One region of the Streptomyces sp. YIM S03343 genome, then DNA from elsewhere that is predicted to be linked to it. Evidence: riboswitches for the same ligand, from Rfam matches in the RefSeq annotation. Region 1 holds a riboswitch; each other region holds the start of a gene.
The links. A riboswitch is a leader RNA that binds a small molecule or an ion and turns the genes downstream of it on or off. The one in region 1 is predicted to bind cyclic di-AMP.
Positions count from the first base shown of each region.

Region 1 (4,974 bases):
TCGAGGATCTCCTCGATGCGCAGCAGCTGGTTGTACTTGGCGACACGCTCGGAGCGGGCCGGGGCACCGGTCTTGATCTGGCCGCAGTTGGTGGCGACGGCCAGGTCGGCGATGGTGACGTCCTCGGTCTCACCGGAGCGGTGCGACATCATGCACTTGTAGCCGCTGCGCTGGGCGAGCTCGACGGCGTCGAGGGTCTCGGTGAGCGAACCGATCTGGTTCACCTTCACCAGCAGGGCGTTGGCGCTGCCCTCCTCGATACCGCGGGCCAGGCGCTCCGGGTTGGTGACGAACAGGTCGTCGCCGACCAGCTGGACCTTGTCGCCGAGCTTGTCGGTGATGACCTTCCAGCCGGCCCAGTCGTCCTCGAACAGCGGGTCCTCGATGGAGACGAGCGGGTACGCCGCCACGAGCTCGGCGTAGTACTCCGTCATCTCGGCGGCGGAGCGCTCCTTGCCCTCGAAGAGGTACTTGCCGTCCTTGTAGAACTCGGAGGCGGCGACGTCGAGCGCGAGGGCGATCTGCTCGCCGGGGGCGTAACCGGCTTCCTTGATGGCCTCGAGGATCAGGTCGAGGGCCTCACGGTTGGAGCCCAGGTTCGGGGCGAAGCCGCCCTCGTCGCCGAGGCCGGTGGACAGGCCCTTGGTCTTCAGGACCTTCTTCAGCGTGTGGTAGACCTCGGCACCCCAGCGCAGGGCCTCGGAGAAGGACTCCGCGCCGATCGGGGCGATCATGAACTCCTGGATGTCCACGTTGGAGTCGGCGTGCGAGCCGCCGTTCAGGATGTTCATCATCGGCACCGGCAGCAGGTGCGCGTTGGGGCCGCCCAGGTAGCGGAACAGCGGGAGGTCGCTGGCCTCGGAGGCGGCGTGGGCGACGGCGAGCGAGACGCCGAGGATGGCGTTGGCGCCGAGCGAGCCCTTGTTGTCGGTCGCGTCCAGGTCGAACATGGCCTGGTCGATCAGGCGCTGCTCGGTCGCGTCGTAGCCGACCAGCTCCGGGCCGATCTGCTCGATGACGGCGAGGACGGCCTTCTCGACACCCTTGCCCTGGTAACGGTTGGGGTCGCCGTCGCGAAGCTCGATGGCCTCGAAGGCACCGGTGGAGGCGCCGGACGGGACGGCGGCACGACCCGTGCTGCCGTCGTCGAGGCCGACCTCGACCTCGACCGTGGGATTGCCTCGGGAGTCCAGGATTTCCCGGGCTACGACGACGTCGATGGACGGCACGAGCATCTCCTTCTCGGAATGTGACGCATGTGGTGCGGGGTGCACGTGGGCCTTTGACGGCCATGGTGGAGCCTTGCGACTAGAGCCTAACCGTCTCTGGGCAGTCGGCCAGCCGACCGACCGGTCCAAGGACTGGGTCAGACGGTACCCAATTGTTTCACCACGGAACAAAGCGAGGGTGGAGAACGCCTCGAATACACCCGGAGAAGAACACCGGTTGACCCTCCGGGGCACAGCCGGAAACGCGCCGGGGCATACCGAGGAACGCGCCGGGACACGCCGGAACACGCCGGGAACACCACGAATACGCCGGAACGCGGCGGAATGCGCCGGAGTTCACTTGTGAATTGCCCCGGAGAACCTGCAGAAGACCGGAGAACGCCGGAGAACGCACCTCGTGGGTGCGGAGAACGCCGACGAACCCGGAGAACGCAGAACCCCGCCCCGGCGCGTACGGGGGAATGCGCGCCGGGGCGGGGAGACCATGGGAGTCGCGGGACCCTCACGGGGCCTCAACTGTCATGGCCGGGGATGTGAGGGGCCTGTGGCTCAGCTGGCCACGGACTGTCACTTCAGGTGCAGCTGCTGGCCCGGGTAGATCAGGTCGGCGTGCTCGACGACGCCCTTGTTGAGCTTGAACAGCTTCTGCCAGCCGCCGTTGACGTGGTGCTTCACGGCGATGGAGCTGAGCGAGTCACCCTTGACGACCTTGTACTCGCCGTCACCCTTCTTGACCTTCTTGCCGGTCGGGGTGGTGACCGTCTTCGAGGCGGACTTCGCGGCCGGGCGCTGGGCGGAGCGGGAGGCGGCCGGCTTCTCGGTGGAGCGCTTGGTGGTGGCGGAGCCGGTGGAGCCCGAGGACGACGCCGTGCCGCCGTTGTAGGCGGCACCGGACAGGCCCGTGCCGCAGACCGGCCAGGCGCCCTTGCCCTGGGAGGCGAGAACCTTCTCGGCGATGGCGATCTGCTGCGCCTTGCTGGCCTGGTTGGCGGTCGGCGCGTACGCCGTGCCGCCGTACGCGGCCCAGGTGGAGGCGGAGAACTGGAGGCCGCCGTAGTAGCCGTTGCCGGTGTTGATGGCCCAGTTGCCGCCCGACTCGCACTGGGCGACGGCGTCCCACTCGGAGGCGGTGGCGGCGGAGGCGGTGCCGGCGGCCATCAGCGGGGCGGCTATCGCGGCGCCGGTGACACCGACGACGGCGACGACACGGGTGGCCTTGGACGGACGACGGTGCTTGCCCTTGCTGGAGAACAGCATGGAAGATCCCCTCACCGACGCCTGCGAGGTGAGCTGTCGGGTTCGGGCCGGTTGAGTTGCCCGGTCACACCTCCTGAGGAGGCATGACTTCACCCCTAGCCGGAACCGGCGTTCGACTGCCGGGCCCGGCGCCTACCTTGGGTCCCCCGCTCCTGCCTACGGCGCTTGACGCGACGACTGTTCCCGGACTGCCGCTGGCAGGACTCGGCGTAACGACGGCCGGGGCCCGGGGTGCCGGGCGGCATTGACCGTAGACACACGGCTCATGGAATTTCAAAGACGATCAGGGCTTCTGAGACTGATCCCACACTTTCACCAAAGTGGACATTACCGTACGAAACGGTGCATCAACTCCCGCTCGATTTCGCCCGTTTACGAACCGATCTGCAGAGTCTGACCAGCCGTGATGCGGTCGGGATCGGAACCGATGGTCTTCTTGTTCATGGCATAGAGGTGCCGCCACCCGCCGTCGAGGTCCAGGGCGTCCGTGATGGAGATGAGGCTGTCCCCGGCACGGACGGTGTACGTGCCGTCGGTCTGCGAGGCGTGCCGCCCGCCGGTGGAGTCGCTGGAGAGGCCGCCCTCGCCCTCGTCGCTGGCGCCACGGTGCCGTCCTGAGCCGAGGGCACCGGTGTCGACCAGGGCCGAAGTCCCGTCGGCCTGAAGGGAATCGTCCGTCGTGTCACCCGTCGGCGCCTCGGTCGGCGAGGTGGTCGGGGACTGCGAGCCGGTCGAGCCGGACCCCGTGGACTTCGTGGAGTCCGTCACACCGGAGGAGTCGGACTTACCGTTCTTGTCGGACTTGCCATTGTTGCTCTTCCCCTTGGACGACGAGGACGACCCGTTGCCCGAGCTGGACGAGTTGTCGGTCGAGGAGTCCGACAGACCGGATGAGACCGGCACATCGGACGAGTCAGAATCATCCTTCGAGTCCGACTTGTCCGAAGAGTTGGAGTTGCCTGAGTTGCCGTTCTCGTCCGACTGTGAGTTGTCCGACGACCCTGACGACGAGTCGGAGTTCTCGTCGTCGGCGACACCCGTGTCGACCGAGGCGTTGCCCGAGTCCTTGTCCAGTCCGTAGAGCGCACCACAGGTCGCCCACGCGTCGGCACCCTGGTCCGCGAGGATCTTCTCGGCGACGGCTATCTGCTGCTGCCGGCTGGCCTGGTCGGCACGCGCGGCATAGTCGAGACCGCCGTACTGCTCCCAGTCGGCCTGGGTGATCTGGAGGCCGCCGTAACGCCCGTTGCCTATGTCGGCACTCCAGGCGCCGTCGCTCTCGCACTGGGCGACCTTGTCCCATGTGGTGCCGTCGGCCGCGTGGGCGCTCGCCGCGCCGAGCAGCGGGATGGCGATGGCGGAGCCTGTCACACCGGCCGCGACGATGAGGGCCGGGGCCTGACGGGGGCGACGATGACGACCGTTCCCGGAGAGCATATCGGGGCCTTTCACGAGACAGCAGTGACCAGCGCGGCGTTTGAAGCTCGGTGTGTCGCCGTGCTGACGGTCGAACGTAGCGACAGACGATCAGTCATCACAAGTTCATGCCACGGAGATCACGCGAAGATCACAGAGGTGAGGGAATGTCACCTTTTGAGTAAGGCTCCCGTCAGTCGAAAATGTCGATCCGGTCGATTACCGGACGGGTGTGACGGAGGTGAACTCCACGGGCAAGCCGCGCAGTCCACGCATGATGAGCCCACCACGCCACCGCAAATCGGTCGATTCCACCGCCAGTTCCAGGTCCGGCAGCCGGGTCAGCAGGGTACCGAGCGCGGTCCGCCCCTCGACCCGGGCCAGGGGTGCGCCGAGGCAGTAGTGGATACCGTGGCCGTAACCAAGGTGTTGCATGTCACTTCGAGCGAGGTCGAGCACGTCCGGATTCTGGAACCTCTCGGGGTCCCGATCGGCCGCCGCGAGCACCACAAGTACAGGATCACCTGCAGCGATGCTCCGACCGCCGACCGTGAGCGGCCGGGTGGCGAACCGCCATGTCGCGATCTCCACCGGCCCGTCGTAGCGCAGGAGTTCCTCGACCCCGTTCTCCAGCAGCCCCCGTTCGCCGCGCGCGAGGGACTCCTGGAGCCGCCGCCGCTCCCCCGGGTGGGTCAGCAGCGCGTACATGCCGTTGCCGATGAGATTGACCGTGGTCTCGAAGCCGGCGAACAGCAGGATGAACGCCATCGCCGCAACCTCGTTCTCGGTGAGGTGCTCACCGTGGTCCGAGGCCCGGATGAGCCCCGAGAGGAGGTCCTCCCCCGCGCCTGGCTCATCGGGCAGCAGCTCCCTCTTTCTATGGATGAGTTCGGCGAGATAGCCACGCATCTTCCGCACCGACCGCGCCACCCCGCCACGCGGCCCTCCGCCATGACGGATCATCATGCCCGCCCAGTCCCGGAAGTCGTCCTGGTCCTCGCGCGGGACACCGAGCAGATCGCAGATCGCATAGATAGGGAGCGGAAACGCGAACTCATGGATGAGGTCCGCG
Region 1 is NZ_JBPUKX010000001.1:5,508,167-5,513,140, reverse strand. It holds gene eno (phosphopyruvate hydratase) at 1-1,229, opposite strand, end outside; gene ACSYGN_RS24125 (transglycosylase family protein) at 1,797-2,486, opposite strand; cyclic di-AMP (ydaO/yuaA leader) riboswitch at 2,490-2,660, opposite strand; gene ACSYGN_RS24120 (transglycosylase family protein) at 2,859-3,923, opposite strand; gene ACSYGN_RS24115 (cytochrome P450 family protein) at 4,122-4,974, opposite strand, start outside.

Region 2 (4,974 bases), 1.8 Mb from region 1:
GGGTGCAACCCTGCCGCGCTCACTTGGACCAGCACCTCGCCCTCACCCACCACCGGCTCGGCGAATTCCCCGAACTCGGGCGTCTTGCCCACTGCGCTGATCACTGCTGCCTTCATTGCGACTCCCCTCTTGGCTGAATCCAGATTCACCGAATCGGCATTCGGTGAATCTGGATTCAGAGTAGGATGGGTCATCATGGGCAGTCAAGGACCGATGGGAGGGCCGGTGGGGGTACGCAAGACCAGGGCGGCGCAGACCGAGGCGGCACTGAAGGACGCCGCCCGGCGGCTGTTCGCCGAGCGCGGCTACCTGAACACGAAGATCGGCGACATCACGGCGGCCGCCGGCCGCGCCACCGGATCCTTCTACGACCACTACACGGGCAAGGAAGAACTGCTCCAAGCTCTGCTGGCCGACATGAACGCCCAGATCGACCACGAGATCGACGCCGGCGACTACCCGCCCCAGCACGACCTGAGCGACCGCGACCAACTACGCGGCCACCTCGCCGTCGGCTGGCAGATGTTCCGCGACCACCTGCCGGTCGTGGTCGCCCTGACCCAGTCCCGCATCGTGGCGGACCTCGGATCGGGCCGGGCCTGGCGCGATCTCGCCACCGAGACCGAGGTACTCCGCGACCACCTCCGCTACCTGCAGTCCCACGGGCACCAGCTACCCGGCGACCCCACACTGGTCGCCGCCGCCATGGGCGCCATGGTCTCCGGCCTCGGCTACGCCATCCTCACCGCTGACACCCACGGCCCCGCCGCCAGCGACGACGAGATCCTCGACACCCTCACCGACCTGCTCCTGCACGGCCTGGCCGGCACGCCACCGGCGTAACCCGCCGGAGAGACTCGAACGGAACCCGGGACCCCGCCTCCAGTACGGACTTCCTCCGCCCGCCACCCTCGCCTTCAGCCCACTCGACGTCGACCAGGCCGAGGTCCGTTGCCACCCCGGGCTCCCCATACCTGCCGAAAGCGGCCGTGACGGGTACAGCGAGAACCGGACCAGAGAAATGAGATCAAACGAACGAGGCATACACCGCCGCTCATCAGTACGCGACGCAATGAGAATCCGACAGCTCGAACGAGAACGAGTGAGAATCCGACAGCGTCATTGCGACGGGACGGGGGCGATTCTCGGCGATCTGTCACAGACGACAACTTGACGACAGATCGCTGAGAATCCGACAGATCTGAAGCGGCCCCAGAGGCGGTCAGGCCACCCGCACCACGCTGTGGATGATCGACGCGCCGCCGTAGTAGATCGACTCCTCGCGCACGTACGCGCCGGGCTTCGGGGCGTGGATCATCATGCCGTTGCCGATGTAGAGACCGACGTGGCTGACATCGGAATAGAAGAAGATCAGGTCACCCGGCTTCGCGTCGGCAACGGAGACCGTCGTTCCTGCGTTGACCTGGTCGTACGTCACACGCGGGAGGCTGACGCCCGCCGCCTTCCATGCGGCCTGGGTGAGGCCCGAGCAGTCGTAGGAGCCGGGGCCGGTGGCGCCCCACACATACGGCTTGCCGATCTGCGCCCGGGCGAACGCCAGCGCCTTCTCCGCCTTCGTCGAGGTCGAGTCCGAGGAAGACGACGAGCCTGATGAAGAGCCCGATGAGGAGGAGGACGAATCCGAGGACGAGCCCGAGGACGCGTTGTCCTGGGCCGCCTTCTCTGCCGCTGCCTTCTCGGCCGCCGCCTGCTGCTTCGCCAGTTCGGCGGCCTTGGCTGCGGCTTCTTCCTGCTTCTTCTTCTCGATCGCCGCGAGCCGGGCCTTCTCCTCGGCGTTGAGCTTCGAGAGCAGGTCACGCGCGTCGGTGAGCTTCGTCTGGACCGTGGCCTTGGCCGTCTTCAGGTCCGTCTGCGACGTGGTGAGCGCCTCCAGGCTCTGCGCGGCCTCCTGACGCTTCTTCATCGTCGCCGACTGCTCGCTGATGTAGTCGTCGACCGCGCCCTTCTGGCGGTTGGTCAGACGGCTCATCAACTGCGTCTGGTCGAAGTAGTCCTGCGGAGAGTCCGCGAGGAGGAAGGTCGCCGTGTCGGGTTCGGCGGCGCCCGTGCGGTACTGGGCGGCGGCGAAGGAACCCAGCTGCTCCCTGGCCGTGTTGAGCTTCTGGGTGCGCTTGGCGACGTCGTCGAGGAGGGTGTCGACGCGCTTCCGCTGCTTAGTGGACTTCTCCTTGGCCGCGTTGTACTTCTCGGTCGCCGACTCGGCCTGGCGGTAGAGGTCGTCGACCTTCTTCTGGACCTCCTCCAGGCTCGGTCTGTCGTCCGAGGGCGCCGCGTTGGCGGTCTGGGAGAGAAGGGCCACGGAGGTGAGGGCGGCGGCCGTGGCGATGGCGGGGGTGCGTATGCCTGCGACGCGCGGGCCGGCGGGGCGCGACTTGCGGTGCGACGCCAAGGGAGGCGACTCCTTCCACGTTCCGCCTACCGGGTTAGCTGTCGGGTTCGGGCGGGTGGTTCGGAAGGGTTGCCCTACGGTCCCTATCCCGGCGGGGATACGGGCCGATTCACCCCAAGTTCGGTTGGGTCCCCGGCTCCGGCTGCCGTGGGGGCGCACCGGACTCGGCGGAGCCGCGCGGCCCGGCGACGTTCGCCGGTGGGGGTCGTGCGGCCTGCCCGGCACGGTAGCCAACTCGTGTGGCCTCTGTGAAGGTTGATGGCCGATATGCCCGATACTAATTTGTGACCTTCACCTCGGTGAGGCTTTGTCGTCGTCCTTATGGGGGGATCTGCGACCGCTTGTCCGAGACGGGGGATGGTCTGGTCCGGGGGCGGTTCGGATGCGGCCCGGGTGCGGCCCGGGTGCGATGTGCCCGGTCGCCGGTGTCCGCGTGCCTGATGCGTCCTGGTCCGTGCGCGGGTCCGCGTACGCCCGGCGGTGCCGCCGGGGGATTCCCGGAGCGGGCCCGGGTTGTCAGTGGGGGGTCCTAGACTCGGAGAGCGATGAGCAGCCTCTTTGACGACAGCTTCCTGGCGGATCTCCAGGCCCCGCGGGGCCATGACGAGGAGCCCCCGCCGCCGCCCGAGGACGAACACGTACCGGAGTCGCTTCCGGACGATCTGTTCGGCGGGAAGTTCGACGTGCCTCCGGACCGGGACGAGTACTACCGCAACGGCGCCCCGCGCCCCGCCGTGGATCCGGCCGCCCTGCTGGAGGGGCTGAACGACAACCAGAGCGCCGCCGTCGCGCACTCCGGCACCCCGCTGCTCATCGTGGCCGGAGCCGGTTCCGGCAAGACCCGTGTGCTCACGCACCGCATTGCGTATCTGCTGGCCGATCGCGGCGTGCACCCGGGCCAGATCCTCGCGATCACCTTCACCAACAAGGCCGCCGGCGAGATGAAGGAGCGCGTCGAGCAGCTCGTCGGGCCGCGGGCGAACGCGATGTGGGTGATGACCTTCCACAGCGCATGCGTGCGCATCCTGCGCCGGGAGTCCAAGAAGCTCGGCTTCACCTCCTCCTTCTCGATCTACGACGCCGCCGACAGCAAGCGTCTGATGGCGCTCGTCTGCCGTGACCTGGACCTCGACCCCAAGCGCTACCCGCCGAAGTCCTTCAGTGCCAAGATCTCCAACCTGAAGAACGAGCTGATCGACGAGGAGGACTTCGCCGCCCAGGCCGCCGACGGCTTCGAGAAGACCCTCGCCCAGGCGTACGCGCTCTACCAGTCCCGGCTGCGCGAGGCGAACGCCCTCGACTTCGACGACCTGATCATGACGACGGTCAATTTGCTGCGCGCCTTCCCGGACGTCGCCGAGCACTACCGCCGCCGCTTCCGTCATGTCCTCGTCGACGAGTACCAGGACACCAACCACGCCCAGTACGCGCTGGTGCGCGAGCTGGTCGGCACCGCGGAGCGCCCGGTGGACGTACCGCCCGGCGAGAACGACCTCCAGCCCGCCGAACTGTGCGTCGTGGGCGACGCCGACCAGTCGATCTACGCCTTCCGCGGCGCGACCATCCGCAACATCCTCCAGTTCGAGGAGGACTACCCGGACGCCACGACGATCCTGCTGGAGCAGAACTACCGGTCCACGCAGACCATCCTGAGCGCGGCCAACGCGGTCATCGAGCGCAACGAGTCCCGCCGCCCCAAGAACCTGTGGACCAACGCGGGCGCGGGCGCCCGGATCACCGGCTATGTCGCCGACACCGAGCACGACGAGGCGCAGTTCGTCGCCGACGAGATAGACCGCCTCACGGACGCGGGCGAGGCCAGGGCCGGTGACGTCGCCGTGTTCTACCGCACCAACGCCCAGTCCCGTGTCTTCGAAGAGGTCTTCATCCGCGTCGGCCTGCCCTACAAGGTCGTCGGCGGCGTCCGCTTCTACGAGCGCAAGGAGGTCCGGGACGTCCTCGCCTATCTGCGGGTGCTCGCCAACCCGGAGGACTCCGTTCCGCTGCGCCGCATCCTCAACGTCCCCAAGCGCGGCATCGGCGATCGCGCCGAGGCCATGATCGACGCGCTCGCCCAGCGCGAGCGGATCAGCTTCTCGCAGGCGCTGCGCCGCGTCGACGAGGCGTACGGCATGGCGGCCCGGTCGACGAACGCCGTCAGGCGGTTCAACGTGCTGATGGAGGAACTCCGTACGATCGTCGAGTCCGGCGCCGGACCGGCCACCGTCCTGGAGGCCGTCCTCGAACGCACCGGCTATCTCGCCGAGTTGCAGGCGTCCACCGATCCGCAGGACGAGACCCGTATCGAGAACCTCCAGGAACTCGCCGCCGTGGCTCTGGAGTTCGAGCAGGCGCGCGGCGAGGGCGCTGCGGCGGCCACTGAGGCTGCGGCGGCCACTGAGGCTGCGGCTGCCACTGAGGCTGCGGGGGCTGCGGGGGCTGCGGGAGGCGTGGCCGCTGTGGCCTCCGGTGGCACGCTCGCCGACTTCCTCGAACAGGTCGCGCTGGTCGCCGACTCCGACCAGATCCCGGACGACGAGGAGGACGGCTCGGGCGTCATCACC
Region 2 is NZ_JBPUKX010000001.1:3,714,278-3,719,251, reverse strand. It holds gene ACSYGN_RS15795 (quinone oxidoreductase family protein) at 1-116, opposite strand, end outside; gene ACSYGN_RS15790 (TetR/AcrR family transcriptional regulator) at 226-843, shown strand; gene ACSYGN_RS15785 (C40 family peptidase) at 1,223-2,410, opposite strand; cyclic di-AMP (ydaO/yuaA leader) riboswitch at 2,419-2,590, opposite strand; gene ACSYGN_RS15780 (ATP-dependent DNA helicase) at 2,956-4,974, shown strand, end outside.
Region 2: linked by a shared signal. The riboswitch ahead of ACSYGN_RS15785 (C40 family peptidase) and the one ahead of ACSYGN_RS24125 (transglycosylase family protein) in region 1 are both predicted to bind cyclic di-AMP.

Region 3 (4,974 bases), 4.2 Mb from region 1:
TCGGCGAGGGTGGTGGGGTGCACGGGGATCGAGTCCTGCGGGGCGCGGCGCGGCCGCAGCTCGCGGTCGAAATAGATCTTGGCGAAGTCCAGCATCGATCCCGACGGCCGGGGCCGGGCGGTGCCCTCGGGATTCTGGAAGACGCCGTCCTTGAAATGGGGTGATCTGCGGATACGGGCCATGCGCTCGCCGCTCGGGTCCGCGCCGAAGGCCGCGGGCTGCAGCGAACGGAGCCCGGAGCTCAGGGAACCCAAACCGGTCACATTGCCTCCTGGTCGAGTCGGTCAGGCTTTCCATTATGGTCGGACGATCTGGTCAACCCGGGTCCTGTCCCGGCCGTCCGCCACGCCGTATAACGCCCGCAGCGCCGATCTTGTGCCCTGGACCTGCGGAAACATCCAACCTTGGAGAAGTCTTGGACTTCGCTGGGTGGTCATGGCCATGCCCCGAGTGGCGGTCCGCCTGACCTGCCACACGGCGCGGGCGGCCGTACCCGTGTCGGTACGGCCGCCCGTCGTCCGGTCGTCCCGGCGCCCGCGTCTCCGGCATGATCTGCCAGATAGGCCCTAAGCCACCGAGCGGATCCGCATCTTGATGGCGTCGGGCGACACTGTGCCCTTCGCCGTCACATGGTCGCCGGAGGACTCCCCGCGCAGCCGTCGGCCGATCCACGGCACCAGGTAGTCACGCGCCCAGGTCACGTTGTCCCGCCGCATCTCCAGCGTGCCGCGGGGCGGCAGCGCGGGCCAGGGCTGCTCCGGGTCGGCCGGGACGTCGTAGCCGAGCAGCTGTCCGGCGCGCAGGGCAACTCGGGTGTGGCCCTCCGCCGAGAGGTGCAGCCGGTCGTCGTCCCAGGCCCGGCGGTCCTGGATCGACCGCAGCGACCACAGGTCGAGCACCGGGCAGCCGTACCGGTCGGCGATCGCCCTCACATGCCCGTTGTACGTCGCGATCTTGCCCCGCAGATGCTTGAGCACGGGGATGCCGCGGGTGTCGAAGCCGGTGGTCACGAGGACCGTGCCGGCCACCCCGGTGAGTTGGGCGACCGCCGCCTCGAAGCGCTCGGCCACTTCGTCCGGGTCGCTGCCCGGGCGGATGATGTCGTTGCCGCCCGCGCAGAAGGAGACCAGGTCCGGTGCGAGCGCCACGGCCCTCGGGAGCTGGTCCTCCACGATCTGGTCGAGCAGCTTGCCGCGTACGGCAAGGCTGGTGTAATCGAAATCGCCTTCGGGCCGCTGGTCGGCGAGCAGTACGGCGAACCGGTCGGCCCATCCGACGAACTGGCCGTCGGGGCCGGGGTCACCCACTCCCTCGGTGAAGCTGTCCCCCACCGCCACGTACGACCCGATCACTGATCTGTTGTCACTCTTCGAATCGTCTGCCACAAGCGGCCATGATTCACCCTTCGATGTGACCTACGCGACCGTAGGCAAGGCTTGACGGGCGGTGACAAAGGCCACTCGTAAAGCGTTTGCCAACCCGGAATACCTGTTCTACCTGGGGTGTTGTCGGCTCGGCAGGCCCGGAGCCCGGAGGTGCCCGGCCGGTGCCGGTCCGGCGCCCGGGCAGACCGAAGACCGGACCCGGGGATCGTGGTCCGGCCTTCGGCGGATTGCGGGGGTGTGCGGCGGGCGGGTGTCAGCCGACGGCTACGCCGTGCTCGCGGAGCCAGGCGACCGGGTCGATGTCCGAGCCGTAGTCGGGGGTGGTACGGATCTCGAAGTGCAGGTGCGGGCCCGTCACATTGCCGGTCGCACCCGAGAGACCGACCTGCTGACCCGTCGTCACGGACTGACCGGCGGAGACGGACAGCTGGGACAGGTGCGCGTACTGCGCGTAGTGGCCGTCGGCGAGCCGGATCACGACCTGGTTGCCGTACGCGCCGCCCCAGCCTGCCGAGACGACGGTGCCCGCGCCGACAGCCTTGAGGGAGGTACCGGTTGGGACCACGAAGTCGACGCCGGTGTGGTAACCGCTGGACCACATGCTGCCCGCGACGTGGTACGACGTACCGACGGTGCCGCCGACGACCGGCAGCGTGAAACCGGAGCCCGTGGGGGCGGAGGCATTCGTGGCGGTCGCGGTGCCGGCGGAGGCAGACGGCGCGGACGGCGCGGACTGTGCGGACTGTGCGGACGACGGCGTCGGCTTCGACTCGGCGGTGGCGGCCGTGGCATGGCGCCCGAGGGTGAGCTTCAGACCGGGGTGGATCAGGGAGGGGTTGCCGCCCACGGCCTCGCGGTTGTCCCGGTAGAGGCGGTGCCAGCCGCCGCGGACCCGGTGCTCGGCGGCGATCTTCGCGAGGTAGTCGCCGGTGTGGACGGTGTAGATCTTCGTCCGCGTGCTCTTCGCGTCGGACGCCCGTCCGGCCTGGTGCGCGGCGACCGGCGCGGCCTGGACGGTCTGTGCCGGAGCCGTCTGCGCGACCGACTGCGAGACGGACTGCGTGGCCGACTGGACGGCCGACTGCGGGGTCGCGGCGTGCGCGCCCCCGGCGCCGATGAGCGGCAGGGCCAGCGCCGCGCCGCCGGTTCCGGCGACGGCTATGGAGCGGGTGAAGCGCTGGGACTTGGGGCGGCGGTGCTTACCCTTCGCGGGCATGGCGAATTCCTCTCCGGCGCCTGCGAGGTGAGCTGTCGGGTTCGGGCTGGAGCTGCCCGGCCATGACGAAGGGTCACGGCTTCACCCCGAGCCTGTGCCGGAGACCGGACCAGGCAGTCGTACCTGTGGGTCCCCCGCTCCTGCCGTACGCGGGTGAGTGTGTGCGGAGTCCGGTCGGTGGCAGGATTCGGCGGTCCGTCCGGATTGATGGCGAACGTAGGCGACCAGGACGCGAATCAACAAGCCGGTGGTTCCCGGGATACGCGTTTCCCTTGATCTTTTCCCGGAATTCACGGTCACCCTCCGTGAATTCCGCCCCGATTTCTCCTGGCAATTCCCAAGGAAAACCTTATGAATTACGTGAACATGACGGACGACTCACCGTCACGGATATGAGCCTCCTCACCCGCCCCTTCTCCACCGCCCCCCATTCCTGGCCGAGTTGGAATGAAGGACAATGAAAGCATTGGAACGGCAGCGAAGTCCAACGAAGACAATCTAAAGCAAATGAAGGTGAGCTAATGCCCTAATTAGGACAGAAGCCTCAGATTCGCCGCAGCCGCAGGACTGTTGCGTCCAGGTCGCCGCTCAGCCCGGTGCGCAGACCGTGATGCTGCAGCACCGCGCCCCGGTGAACTTCGCCCGTTTCGCGGCATTCGTACGCCGCTGTCGGGTCAAGTCCGCGCAGCCGCAGCGACGGAACGGGTTCGCCGTAGTGCTGGGCCTGGAGGCAGGCGAGGAGGACCGTCTCGTCGCCGAGCGAGTACTGCACCGCGCTCAGCCCGCCGTCCGGCGGCCGCAGCCGGTACTGGTCGCCGCGCTGCACCACGGGCCGGATCTCCTTGTACAGCTCCACCCAGCCGCGCGCCTCGGCCAGCTCCTCCTCGCTCCAGTCGCTGAGGTGCCCGCCGATTCCGAGCACTCCGGCCATGGCGCTGACGAACCGGAAACGCAGACTGCTGGAGCGATGGTTGAGCTGGATGTTCGGGCTGTCGGTGACCCAGGCGGCCATCACCCGGGCCGGGTGGATCTGGCTGAAGCCGTGCTGGATCTCCAACCGGTCGAGCGGGTCGGTGTTGTCCGAGGTCCACACCTGGTCCGTACGGCTCATCACACCGAGGTCGATCCGGCCGCCACCGCCCGAGCAGGACTCGAAGGCCACGTCCGGATAGGCGGACCTGAGCCGGTCGAGAAGGCCGTAGAAGGCGCGGACATGGTCGACCCACAGCCGCTGCGGATACGGCTCGCCCGGCCAGCCGGCGTCGGTGAAGCAGCGGTTGAAGTCCCACTTCACATAGTCGACGGGAGTGGACGCGAGCAGGTCGTCCAACTGCTCCCAGAGATATTCCTGGACATCCTCGCGGGCGAGGTTCAGCACCAGTTGGTTGCGGAACTCCGTGCGCTTGCGCCCCGGCTGGTACTGCACCCAGTCGGGGTGCGCCCGGTAGAGGTCGCTGTCCGCGTTGACCATCTCGGGCTCGACCCAGATACCGAACTGCATTCCGAGGGCGTGCACATAATCGGCGAGGGGCTTGAGGCCGCCCGGGAAGCGGTCGGGGTTGGGACGCCAGTCGCCGAGCCCGGCGCGGTCACAGGTGCGCGAGCCGAACCAGCCGTCGTCCACCACGAACAGCTCGACCCCGATCGCGGCGGCCCGCCGGGCGAGCACGCTCTGCTGCTCCTCGGTGATGTCGAAGTGCGTGGCCTCCCAGGAGTTGAACAGCACCGGCCGGTCCCGCTCGGCATCCGGAATGACGTACGCGCGCTGATAGGCGTGCCAGGCGCGGCTGGCCCCGCCGAAACCGGCGCCGCTCCACAGGCCCGCGAAGACGGGCGTGGTGTACGACTCGCCCGGCGCGAGCAACAGCAGCCCCGAGTCGTCGTACCCGGCGCCGCCGGTGATCTGTACGCGCGCGTCGGGGAGTTGGGCGACCGCGATACGCCAGGAACCGGACCAGCCCAGCGCGCAGCCGTAGACCTCGCCGAACTCCTCGGTGGCGCCGGTGTCGAGCGCGACCCAGGGCAGATGCTGGTGCCCGGTGTGGCCCCGGCGGCTGCCGATGACCTTGTCGCCGTAGGTGAGCGGCGCACTCGCGAGCCGGGACTCGGCGGCCCAGCGGCCGTGGAGTTGGGACAGCCGCCAGCCCTCACGCTCGGGCAGGGTCCAGGTGGCCGGGTCGGCGCGCAGCAGCTCCAGTGGCTCCGCGCCCTCGTTGCCGAGGGTCACCCAGCGCTCGACCACGTCGTCACGCATCCGGTAGTGCAGGACGATCGTCAGGCCGTCGTCCCTGAAGCGCAGCCGCAGTTCGTCGCCCTCGGACCCGTCGTGCGCGTCAGGCGCATCATGCTCGTAGGTCTCGAATCGCCATTCGG
Region 3 is NZ_JBPUKX010000001.1:1,341,895-1,346,868, forward strand. It holds gene ACSYGN_RS06050 (MBL fold metallo-hydrolase) at 1-263, opposite strand, end outside; gene ACSYGN_RS06055 (SGNH/GDSL hydrolase family protein) at 567-1,352, opposite strand; gene ACSYGN_RS06060 (M23 family metallopeptidase) at 1,639-2,601, opposite strand; cyclic di-AMP (ydaO/yuaA leader) riboswitch at 2,606-2,771, opposite strand; gene ACSYGN_RS06065 (alpha-galactosidase) at 3,146-4,974, opposite strand, start outside.
Region 3: linked by a shared signal. The riboswitch ahead of ACSYGN_RS06060 (M23 family metallopeptidase) and the one ahead of ACSYGN_RS24125 (transglycosylase family protein) in region 1 are both predicted to bind cyclic di-AMP.

Region 4 (4,974 bases), 600 kb from region 1:
ACCGAGTAGAACAGATGGGGCATGCCGGCCTCCTGCTGGAGCTGCCGGTCGATCGCGTCCTCCAGGAGCTGCGACGCGGCGATGTACGCGCGCCAGGCGCGCTGCTCGTCGGGGGTGAGCCAGCGGGTCGTCATGCTCCCAGTGTAGGTTTGTTTCAAACTTGAACCAAGGCGACCGTCCCCCGAACCCCTGGCCGTCCCCCCGAACCCCTGACCGTCTCCGAAGCCCCTGACCGACCTTTGATGCCCCAAGGCCCCCGAAGAGAGCGCCGACGCCATGCCGTACCCGTACGTCCTCCTGTCCGCCGCCGTCTCCCTCGACGGCTACCTGGACGACACCGGCCCCGAGCGCCTGCTGCTGTCCGGCCCGGCCGACTTCGACCGGGTCGACGAGGTACGGGCGTCCTGCGACGCCATCCTGATCGGCGCCGGCACCATCCGCGCCGACAACCCGCGCCTGCTGGTCAACTCCCCCGAGCGCCGGGATGCCCGCCGCGCCGCCGGGCAGCCGGAGTACCCCCTCAAGGTGACCGTCAGCGCCACGGGCGACCTGGACCCGGCGGCCCAGTTCTGGCACACCGGCGGGGACAAGCTGCTCTACACGACGGACAAAGGCGCCGACCGTGCCGGCGAACTGGCCCTCGCCGCCGATGTCGTCCCCCTCGGTCCCGCCCTCGACTGGCGGGAGCTGCTGACCCATCTGTACGAGGTGCGCAGGGTGCGCCGCCTGATGGTGGAGGGCGGCGGCACCGTCCACACCCAGCTCCTCCAGCATGGCCTCGCCGACGAACTCCAGCTGGTGCTCGCCCCGCTCTTCGTGGGCGACCCGGACGCCCCCCGCCTCTTCGGCCCCGGCACCTACCAGGGCGGACGGCTGCGGCTGCTGGAGACCCGCGCCATAGGCGACGTCGTCCTGATGCGCTACGAGCCCACCGCCCCCGGCACCGGTCCGCTCGCCACCGCCGCCGACCGGCACTGGCTGCGGCTGGCCTGCGAGCTGGCCGCGCTGTGCCCGCCGTCGGACACCGCGTTCAGCGTCGGTGCGGTGGCCGTCGCCGCCGACGGCACCGAGCTGGCCCGCGGCCACTCCCGGGAGGGGGGCGACACGGTCGTGCACGCGGAGGAGGCGGCCCTCGCCAAGACCGACCCGGCCGACCCGCGGCTGCCCGGCGCCACCGTCTACAGCAGCCTGGAACCCTGCGCCCGCCGCGCCTCCCGCCCCGCGCCCTGCGCCCGGCTGATTCTCGACGCGGGCGTACGGCGTGTCGTGACCGCCTGGCGGGAGCCGGACACCTTCGTCGCGGCGGCCGACGGCAACGGGCTGCTGACGGCGAACGGCGCCACCGTGGTCGTCATACCGGAGTACGAGCCCACCGCCAAGGCACCCAACGGGCATCTGCTGGACTGAGGGCGGGGAAGCGGTGCTCCCGCACGCCCGCACGACGGCGAGAACTGGACCGGGAAACCGGGAGAACCGGGGGAGCAGGGAGAACAGGAAAAAAGCCTGGGGCCGGAATCCATCACATGGATTCCGGCCCCAGGCCTTCAGTAGCGGGGACAGGATTTGAACCTGCGACCTCTGGGTTATGAGCCCAGCGAGCTACCGAGCTGCTCCACCCCGCGTCGGTGAGACCAGTGTACGGCATCTGGCAGGGTGCCCGCTCATCCGCTCGGCTCAGCCCCGTTCGCCGCCCGCCGCCGGGGCCGGACACTGGAGGTACGTCGGCTACGGACGGGGAGTCGGGTGGAGTGGCCTGGTGAGGTGGAGGAGCGACCCGGGCGCCGCATCATGTACGCCCGTACCGCCGTACGGCTCCTGCCCGCGCTGCTGCTGGCCGGCGGGATCCTCTTCGACTACCTCACCCCGCAGGAGTTCTCCGCGACCCCGCTGCTCACCGCCGCGCCGCTGGTCGCCGCCCCGCTCTACTCGCGGCGCGGCACGGTCCTCACCGGGCTCGCGGCCGTGCTCGCCGCGGTGGCCGTGCTGATCGGTCACGCCACACGGCATGTCGTGGTGGCCGTCGGCGCGGTGACGGAGCTGGTCACCGTCACCACGGTCGCGGTGCTCGCCGTCCTCATCAACATCCTCGTGCAGCGCGGGCAGCGGCAGCTCGCCTCCGTTCGCGAGATCGCCGAGGCCGCGCAGCTCGCTGTACTGCCCGAGCCGGAGGAACGCATCGGCGGTCTGGACATCGCGGCGCGCTACGAGGCGGCGCAGGCCGGGGCGTCCATCGGCGGCGATCTCTACGCCGTGCAGGACAGCCCGCACGGCGTCCGGCTGATCGTCGGGGACGTGCGGGGCAAGGGGATGGGTGCGGTGGGCATCGTGGCCGTCGTCATCGGGGCCTTCCGGGAGGCCGCCGAGCAGGAGGCCACGCTGGAGGCGGTCGCCCAGCGGTTGGAGCGGGCGCTGGTGCGCGAGGACAACCGGCGCGAGGCCGTCGACGCCGTCGAGGGGTTCACCACCGCCGTCCTCGCGGAGATCCCGCAGGGCGAGCCACTCGTCCGCGTCGTCAACCGCGGCCACCCCCCGCCGCTGCTGCTCCTCGCCGATGGCACCGTGCGCGTGCTGCACGCCGACACGGCGGCGCTGCCGCTCGGGCTGGGTGAGCTGAGCGCCCTGCCCGACCGCACCCAGGAGACGGACTTCCCGCCCGGGGCCACGCTGCTGCTCTACACCGACGGGCTGTCCGAGGCGCGCGACGCGCACGGCGTGTTCTACGACCCCGAGACAGGGCTCGGCGGCCGGACCTTCCCGGGCCCGCAGCCGCTGCTCACCGCCCTCGCCGCGGAGGCGCACCGGCACGCCGGGGGCGGTCTGACGGACGACATGGCGCTGCTCGCGGTACGGCGGCCGTGACACATCTCTCCGGCCGGTGGCGTGACACAAGTCTCCGGCCGACGCGTGACGCTTCCCGTCGGTCTCGCGCTGATATCGGTCCGGTATCACGTTGGGTGAGCGGACGGTCTCGCTCCGCATAACATCTGAGTCACCGTCACCGCCGCGGTGGCTGATGGGTGGAGGTCAACTCGCCCGATTTACGCCGGTCATGGCGGGTAAGTCCGGCGGAAAAATCTTGCTGATCACGGGGAACGGCTTGGAATCTCCCCTCCGCGTCTATTAACGTTCGATAACGCAGCGCGGTTGTCCCAGCCGTCACAAGAGACGGCTCCGTGCGCACGCGCCGAGTCCCGCAAGGGAGCCGGGGAACCACCACCCTGGGGTGAATCACGCGGATACCGCCGTGGAAGCACGGCGTTATACGCGCGTAGGAGACCTTCCTGCTCCGAACCCGTCAGCTAACCCGGTAGGCGAGAAGGAAGGAAGGAGCGCGCCCACGTGGCGTCTAACCGGCCTCTCACGGAGTCTCCGTACGTACCCGGCCAGCGCGGGGGAACCGACACCTTCGGCTACGGCGAGTACCAGACCGACGAGGGTCCCTGGCAGGAGTGGAACCCCACCGAGGACTCCCTCCGCCCGGTACGAGGCCGGCACCGCGTCGGCAAGCAGCGCGGCGGCGGACTCGCCCGCAGCTCCACCGTCCTGGGCGTCGGTGTCATAGCGGCCGTCGGCGCGGGCGGCATGGCCAGCGCCAACACCGGCAAGCCGCCGGTCTCCATCTCCATGCCCGATCTGCCCTCCGTGGGCTCCCTGCTCGGCGACTCCGGCTCGGGCGGCGACTCGGGCAGCGACTCGGCCAAGGCGTCCCAGGCCGCGCTCAGCACCATGACGACGACGGTGGCCGACAGCAAGAGCTCCGACGCGGGCGAGGCGCTGCGCAACCGGATCATGGCGCAGGCCGAGCAGCAGCAGACCCAGGTCGCGAACAAGGCCCAGACGGCCGCCGAAACCGCCGCCGCCAAGCGCACCGCTGCCGCCGCTGCCGCCGCCGAGAAGGCCGCCGCCGCCAAGGCCGAGGCGGCCAAGGCGAAGGCGGAGGAGGCCGCGAAGAAGAAGGCCGAGGCCGCGCGCCTGGCCGCGCTGGCCAAGCAGTACACGCTGCCGGTCGCGTCCTACACCATCACCGGCACCTTCGGTCAGGCCGGCACGTTGTGGTCCTCCGGCTATCACACAGGCCTCGACTTCGCCGCGCCCACGGGCACGCTGATCAAGGCGATCCACAGCGGCACGATCACCGAGGCGGGCTGGGCCGGCGCCTACGGGTACCGCACCATCCTGACTCTCGATGACGGTACCGAGCTGTGGTTCAACCACCAGTCGTCGATCAGCGTCTCCGTCGGCCAGAAGGTCAGCACGGGCGATGTGATCGGCCGCGTCGGCGCCACCGGCAACGTCACCGGCCCGCATCTGCACCTGGAGGTCCACCCGAACGGGCAGGCCACCGCCACCGATCCGATGACATGGCTGCGCGGCAAGGGCCTCAACCCCTGACGGCGCTCAGCCTCTGGCAGGCTGGCTGTTCTGCTTCTCTCTTATCCCTCCCCTCTGGTCTCCGGCGGTCCTGACGGCTTCCCCCCGACGTCAGGGCTGCCGGTTTTTGCATGCGGCGGGGCGGATGGGGCCGACGGCTCAGGTGAGATAGGGGTTGTGGATGGGGTACGGCGCGGCGGGAGCGCCGTACCCGTGGCCGCCGGAGCCGCCATAGCCGTACGCCGCGGGCGGCGGCCACGGAGAGGGCACCGTCCCGTACGTCGCCCCGTGCCTTCCGCGCTCCGGCCAGACGCGTGCGGCCGCGTGCTGGAGGGCGGGGCGGGCGATGTGGCGGCGGTTCCACAGCTCGCCCAACAGTTCGGCCTCGCGGACGACGAAGTCGGGGCCGGCGCGTCCGCCGCGTCCGCGATGGCGCAGGAAGGCCAGCGAGGTGGCGATGGCCTCGTACTCGGCGACGGCGCGGGCGGCGGGCTTGCCCCAGTAGTGGCGCGCGTACTCGCGGGCGATGCCGCGCGCCCGCATCGAACCGAGCACGAACGGCTCGGCGGGCGTCAGCCAGCCCGCGACGGCATAGGCGGGCAG
Region 4 is NZ_JBPUKX010000001.1:4,909,152-4,914,125, forward strand. It holds gene ACSYGN_RS21310 (MarR family winged helix-turn-helix transcriptional regulator) at 1-134, opposite strand, end outside; gene ACSYGN_RS21315 (dihydrofolate reductase family protein) at 277-1,407, shown strand; tRNA gene ACSYGN_RS21320 (tRNA-Met) at 1,549-1,622, opposite strand; gene ACSYGN_RS21325 (PP2C family protein-serine/threonine phosphatase) at 1,789-2,859, shown strand; cyclic di-AMP (ydaO/yuaA leader) riboswitch at 3,173-3,329, shown strand; gene ACSYGN_RS21330 (M23 family metallopeptidase) at 3,340-4,392, shown strand; gene ACSYGN_RS21335 (PrsW family intramembrane metalloprotease) at 4,531-4,974, opposite strand, start outside.
Region 4: linked by a shared signal. The riboswitch ahead of ACSYGN_RS21330 (M23 family metallopeptidase) and the one ahead of ACSYGN_RS24125 (transglycosylase family protein) in region 1 are both predicted to bind cyclic di-AMP.